2 linked regions of the Undibacterium sp. 5I1 genome follow. The main gene of each other region encodes a partner of the protein of the gene in region 2 in a complex. Links are inferred from orthologs where the notes say so. Each region holds a gene or a part of one and is shown on either strand. Other genes may lie near its edges. The genes, in order: ssb and sbcB.

Region 1 (3,175 bases), 1.0 Mb from region 2 along the record:
ACGGTGCACCCTTTGCATTGATGCCGGCGCCTTTAATCAAATTGCAAACCACCTTGCTACGCCGTGCCGGTGGTGATCGCGTCATGGCTCAAGTGTTAGCGGCTATCCCGCACCATGGCCTTGATACCGTCATTGTGGCAGTAGAACTAGTGCTGGAGTCCGGTGCAACCAGTGTTGAACACATCACTAACGTATTGGTGCGATTAAGTCAGGGCGATCGTCCTGACCCCGTCGCCACAAGCTTGCAATTAATCGAAGAGCCGGTAGCCGATGCAAGTCGCTACGACAGCTTACATCAGGAGAATCAGCATGTTTAACATCATCAGTGAACTTAAATCACTCAAGTTATATGGAATGGCAACTGCCTATACCGATTTAACAGCACAGAGTACCGCGTCCGTGAGTACATCGGAATGGCTCATTCAACACTTGTTAGAAGCGGAATCGACGGATCGAGCGATGCGTTCGATCCGTTATCAGTTGCACGTTGCCAAATTTCCGATTCATCGCCACCTAGCTGATTTCGATTTTAGCCAATCCAAAGTAGACCAAAAGCTGATCGAACAGTTGGCCACGTTAGCCTTCACAGAGGCTGCGCACAACGTGGTGCTGATTGGTGGCACTGGCACAGGTAAAAGCCATCTGGCAACAGCACTGGCGGTCTCCGGTATTACGCAACATGGAAAGCGAGTGCGCTTCTTCTCAACGATTGAACTGGTGAATGCCTTGGAATTAGAAAAGGCAGCAGGCAAACAAGGACGCATGGCCCTAAGCCTTATGCAGATGGATTTGGTGATCTTAGATGAGTTAGGTTACCTGCCATTCTCACAGGTGGGTGGTGCGTTACTGTTCCATTTACTGTCTAAACTCTACGAACGAACCAGCGTCGTCATCACGACCAACCTGACATTCTCTGAGTGGAGCAACGTCTTTGGCGATGCAAAACTGACGACTGCGTTACTGGACCGACTGACACACCATTGCCATATTATTGAAACAGGTAATGATTCCTATCGTTTCAAACATAGCAGTGCCACAGCAAAAATGCGGATTAAATCAAGAGAAAGAAGCCGGGAATTAAACAAGCCTGAGACTGAGATATCAGCAGAACCTGGTGAAGTCACTGGGCAGGAGTTTTAGTGCTTAAGTGGCTAAATTGAGTTCAACAAATGGAGAAAACAATGCACACATAATTGATCGACAAACCTGAAACAAACTTGTATGCTCAGCAACTAAGCGCCTGGTCAATATTCAATGCGCGCAGCTGGTCAATATTGAGTGCGCGCCAACACCCATGTCCACCAATTTGACACTATATTTCGCCACCAACAATGCTCCTTGTTTACGTTTTATACGACTAGGTTATATAAAAACTATAACCGTTGTCAATAAGAAATGTGTAAACAAGAAAAACGCCCTACAAATCAAAGACTTGCAGGGCGTAGTTTACAGAATCAAAGAGACTAGGTCTCAAAACGGAATATCATCATCCATATCAGAAAAATTCGGTGCCGGGCGCGATGCTGGTGCCTGACGTGGTGCAGATGATGGCGCTGGTGCGCTTTGGCGTGGTGCTGATGGGGCGCCGCCGTACTCATCCATCGGTGCACCGCCGCCCATACCTGGACGTCCGCCCAACATTTGCATGGTGTCTGCTTTAATGTCGGTTGCGTATTTCTCTACGCCGTCTTTGTCGGTATATTTACGTGTACGCAGGCTGCCTTCTACATAGACTTGCGAGCCTTTTTTCAGATACTGACCAGCGATTTCTGCCAGTTTGCCGAAAAAAGTAATGCGATGCCATTCGGTCTGTTCTTTTTTCTCGCCGGTGGCTTTATCTTTCCAGTTTTCTGTAGTGGCAACGGTGATGCTGGTCATGGCGTCGCCGCTAGGCATGTAACGCGTTTCTGGGTCGCGTCCGAGATTGCCGATAATCTGGACTTTATTGAGGGATGCCATGTATTTCTCCTGTTGTTCGCTAATTAAGTTCACTAAGTAATAGTGATTATTTTGATGAATTTGACAATAACTCTGGCTAAAACCACATTCAGCCCATTCAGCCATCTCGCTGTTTAGCTGATTGAGCATTTGCCGCCGATTATAAGCCAGACAAGCTTAGTAAAGCGTTTCAGAATGCTCTTATCCATTCGTGACGTTGCCATAAAGATATGTCAAACACGGGACAAAAACAAAGTCCGCAGCTTGCACACGTCAAATTTCAAAAACCCGTTATAGTATCAGGTTGCTTGTTCCCGAATCAAAAAACCGGGGCGCCAAACCATCCTTACGGAAAGCAGTTGATATGACACAAAATACGGTCAAAGTTCGTGCAAAATCGGCCAAAGCAGCCAAGCCTGCTGAAATCGACTTCGATAAAACTGGCATCCCCGCACCTAAGCGTGACGAAATCCGCATTCGCGGTGCGCGTACACATAATTTAAAAAACATCAGTTTAGATTTGCCACGCAATAAGCTGGTGGTCATTACTGGTTTATCCGGCTCAGGCAAATCGTCTTTGGCGTTTGATACTTTGTATGCAGAAGGCCAGCGACGTTATGTCGAATCACTATCTGCTTATGCACGACAGTTTTTGCAATTGATGGAAAAACCGGATGTCGATCTGATTGAAGGCTTGTCCCCTGCCATTTCGATAGAGCAAAAAGCGACCTCGCACAATCCGCGTTCTACCGTCGGTACGGTAACTGAGATCCACGATTATCTGCGCCTTTTGTATGCCCGCGTCGGTACGCCGTATTGCCCGGATCATCCAGAAAATCCATTGGCAGCGCAGTCTGTATCGCAAATGGTGGATACCGTGCTGGCAATGCCGGAAGATACCAAGCTCATGATTTTGGCGCCCGTGGTGTCCAACCGCAAAGGTGAGCATGTTGATTTGTTTGAGCAGATGCAAGCGCAGGGCTTTGTGCGCTTCCGCGTACAAACTGGCACACACCCGGCCAAGATTGTCGAAGTGGATGATCTGCCTAAATTAAAAAAGACAGAGAAGCATACGATCGACGTGGTGATTGATCGTGTCAAAGTCAAGGCTGAGATCAAACAACGTCTGGCAGAATCATTCGAGACCTCACTGCGCATCGCCAATGGTCGCGCCTTGATTGTGAATATGGACAACGGCCATGAGCAATTATTTTCGAATAAATTTGCCTGCCCGACT
Region 2 (3,149 bases):
ACCGCTGGCAGCATGCCTTGCTCGATCCGCGCCGGCCTTTTAAGAATTGGTTTGCCTTGTTGGATTCACGCATTGAATTGCGCAAGCTCGACAGCCTGTACGAGGAGCAGCGTGACGCCCTGCAAGAGCTGCGCGATCACATTGTAGATACGCATGACGGCAGCGATAGTGGCGACGGTCGTGCCAAAGATTTGCTACTGGTGCGCACCAACGACGTGATGGAACACATCAGCCGTGTTCTGAACCATGCGCGGCGGCTGGAGGCATCTTTAGAGTCAGCAGTGCAAATCCACTTCTCGGCAATGGCCCACCGCACCAGCGAAATCATGCGCACGCTGACCGTCATCACCGCCTTGTTTATGCCGTTGACCTTAATCACCGGCATTTTTGGGATGAACTTTGTTGAGATGCCTTTGCTGAAACATGCTGCAGGATTCTGGATCACCATGGGTATGATGCTAGCGATTGTGATTATTTTATTGCTGTATTTCCGTAGCCAGCGCTACCTGGAAGACAAAGCCAGCAAACGGCGAGATTAATCCAATTGGCGTACTATAGCCATATACTGGGTAGGTGTACATCGATAATATGCTCTATTGTCCAGACTTTCTCTGGACAATAAAATATACTCCCCTTATTTTTAATTTTTGTTTACATTTTTTGTACAGATAAAAACGACCAATGCAAGAAACCACCTTCCTCTGGCACGATTACGAAACCTTTGGCGCGCAAGCAAGGCGTGATCGTCCTGCCCAATTTGCCGCAATCCGCACCGATGCTGAGTTGAACGAAATTGGTCAGCCCATGATGTGGTACTGCCAGCCAGCGAATGATTTTTTACCCGACCCGCAGTCCTGCCTGATCACTCATATCACCCCGCAAACCTGTCTGGAACGCGGCATCCCTGAATACGAGTTTGCAGCAAAAATAGAGGCAGAACTCGCGCACACTGGCACCATCGGTGTTGGCTATAACACGATCCGTTTTGATGACGAGATCACGCGCTTTATGTTCTGGCGCAATCTGATCGATCCTTATGCGCGGGAATGGCAAAACCAGTGCGGGCGCTGGGACATTATGGATATGCTGCGCACGACCTATGCGCTGCGACCAGAGGGCATACATTGGCCGACGAATGACGATGGCAAGCCGAGTTTCCGCTTAGAACACCTGACCGCTGCGAATGGCATTGCGCATGAATCAGCGCATGATGCCTTATCCGATGTGCGTGCAACCATTGCCCTCGCCCGCCTGGTGCGCCAGCATCAGCCTAAGTTATTTGAGTTTTGTCTGGCGCTGCATAAAAAAGAAAAAGCGGCGAATGAGATCGGCGTACCGCTGCTAGGCAAACCTTTTCTGCACGTATCCGGCATGTTTCCTACCGAGCGCGGTTGCCTTGCTGTGATGTGGCCGTTAACGATCCATCCCAAAAATAAAAATGAAGTGATCGCCTGGGATCTGGCGCATGATCCGTCTGAATTGGCGACGCTCGATGCAGCCAGCATACAACTACGCATGTTCAGCAAAACTGACGATCTGCCTGAGGGCGTCACACGCTTGCCAGTCAAGACAATTCACCTGAACAAATCCCCCATCGTGATCGGCAACTTAAAAACTTTATCCGCGCCAATGGCAGAGCGCTGGCAAATCGATCTGACGCAAGTCCACCAGCATGCACAAAAAGCGGCTACGTTAATGGCAGATCAAGCTGATGCCATGCGTACGCTGTGGGAGCAAGTCTATGCACGCCCACAGCACGAGGCGGCGGATGTTGATGAGGATCTTTATGGCGGATTTATAGGCGCGGGTGACAGGCGCCTGCTGAATGAACTACGTAATATGAGTCCTGCACAACTCGCTAAGACACATCCTGATTTTCAAGATAGTCGTTTAGCAGAATTAGTATTTCGTTATCGCGCCCGCAATTTCCCGGATAGCTTAAGCGAAGCTGAACAAGCACAGTGGGAAGAACACCGCATCGCCCGTATGTTAGACGGTGCTGGCAAAGCACGGACGGTGGATGATTTTTTCAATCAGATTGATCAGTTGTCCGACACTGCTAGTGAAAGTGATGAAGAAATTCTAGGTGCCTTATACGATTACGCGGAGATGGTTGTGCCAGTAAGATAGTAGCGCTATCAGCGCAAACCACTATAAAAAATGCCCCGCAATAACGGGGCATTTTCGTTGAGAGTATCGACACAATTACTTATTCGGCTGCGGCGTAATCCGTAAATACGGCACTGGCGATGTGTATCCTTTTGGATATTTTTGCTTAATCACTTCTTCATCTTTAATCGATAAAGGGATGATGACATCATCGCCGTCACGCCAATTACCAGGCGTTGCTACGGTATAGCCATCAGTCAATTGCAAGGCATCAATCACACGCAAAACTTCGTCAAAGTTGCGACCCGTCGTCAGCGGATAGGTGATGATCAGACGAACTTTTTTCTTAGGATCGATGACGAACAATGAGCGCACAGTGACCGTTTCAGATTGATTCGGATGAATCATGTCGTATAGCGCCGCAACTTTGCGATCCGCATCGGCAACGATAGGAAAGCCGACGACCGTCTTTTGCGTCTCTTCAATATCCTTGATCCATTTCAAATGAGATTCTGCGCCATCTACTGATAAGGCAATCGCTTTTACGTTGCGCTTATCAAACTCAGGCTTCAGCTTGGCGGTTAGTCCTAGTTCGGTAGTGCAGACAGGGGTGAAATCGGCAGGGTGTGAAAAAAGTACCACCCAAGAATCACCTGCCCAGGCATGGAAATTCAATTTCCCTATCGAAGAATCTTGCTCAAAATCGGGAGCGGTATCACCTAAACGTAAAGTCATTTCATTCTCCATTCAACTGTTAAGTTAAAGACTATAGAACTTGTACGCTCCCGTTTCAAGGACAGAGTAGTTGCTTGCTTATATCTTAGCTGTTATATCGACGTTATATCGCCGTTATTCAAAGGCATTACCTTGCTCTAAAGACTTAACGCGATGCTTCAAAAGCAGTAATCGATTTTAGAAATTTCTCAGCATTCTGGTAACCAATCACACGTCCACCAGTAATTTCTTCTCCGCGCTGATTAAAGAAAATAATCCCAGGCGGACCAAACAAACCAAAGCGTTTCAGTAATACTTTGTCATCT

The links.
Region 1: the proteins of sbcB (region 2) and ssb are in contact, whole or in part, in a crystal structure (PDB 3C94), measured with the Escherichia coli proteins. The link is inferred for Undibacterium sp. 5I1 from one-to-one orthologs.

Annotation. Positions count from the first base shown.
Region 1 is NZ_JAVIWI010000001.1:4,067,193-4,070,367, reverse strand. The notes cover bases 216-3,056. They hold ssb (single-stranded DNA-binding protein), read right to left. Parts: upstream 1,960-3,056; coding sequence 1,471-1,959; downstream 216-1,470. Other genes in these bases: uvrA (excinuclease ABC subunit UvrA), read left to right, coding at 2,303-3,056; istB (IS21-like element helper ATPase IstB), read left to right, coding at 310-1,140; istA (IS21 family transposase), read left to right, coding at 216-317. Outside these bases: more of istA, read left to right, coding at 1-215; more of uvrA, read left to right, coding at 3,057-3,175. UniProt on the Escherichia coli protein: Plays an important role in DNA replication, recombination and repair. Binds to ssDNA and to an array of partner proteins to recruit them to their sites of action during DNA metabolism. Acts as a sliding platform that migrates on DNA via reptation.
Region 2 is NZ_JAVIWI010000001.1:3,065,992-3,069,140, forward strand. What follows is about bases 91-2,905. They hold sbcB (exodeoxyribonuclease I), read left to right. Parts: upstream 91-681; coding sequence 682-2,130; downstream 2,131-2,905. Other genes in these bases: RGU72_RS13475 (magnesium transporter CorA family protein), read left to right, coding at 91-539; RGU72_RS13485 (peroxiredoxin), read right to left, coding at 2,206-2,844. Outside these bases: more of RGU72_RS13475, read left to right, coding at 1-90; protein-disulfide reductase DsbD, read right to left, coding at 2,990-3,149. UniProt on the Escherichia coli protein: Degrades single-stranded DNA (ssDNA) in a highly processive manner.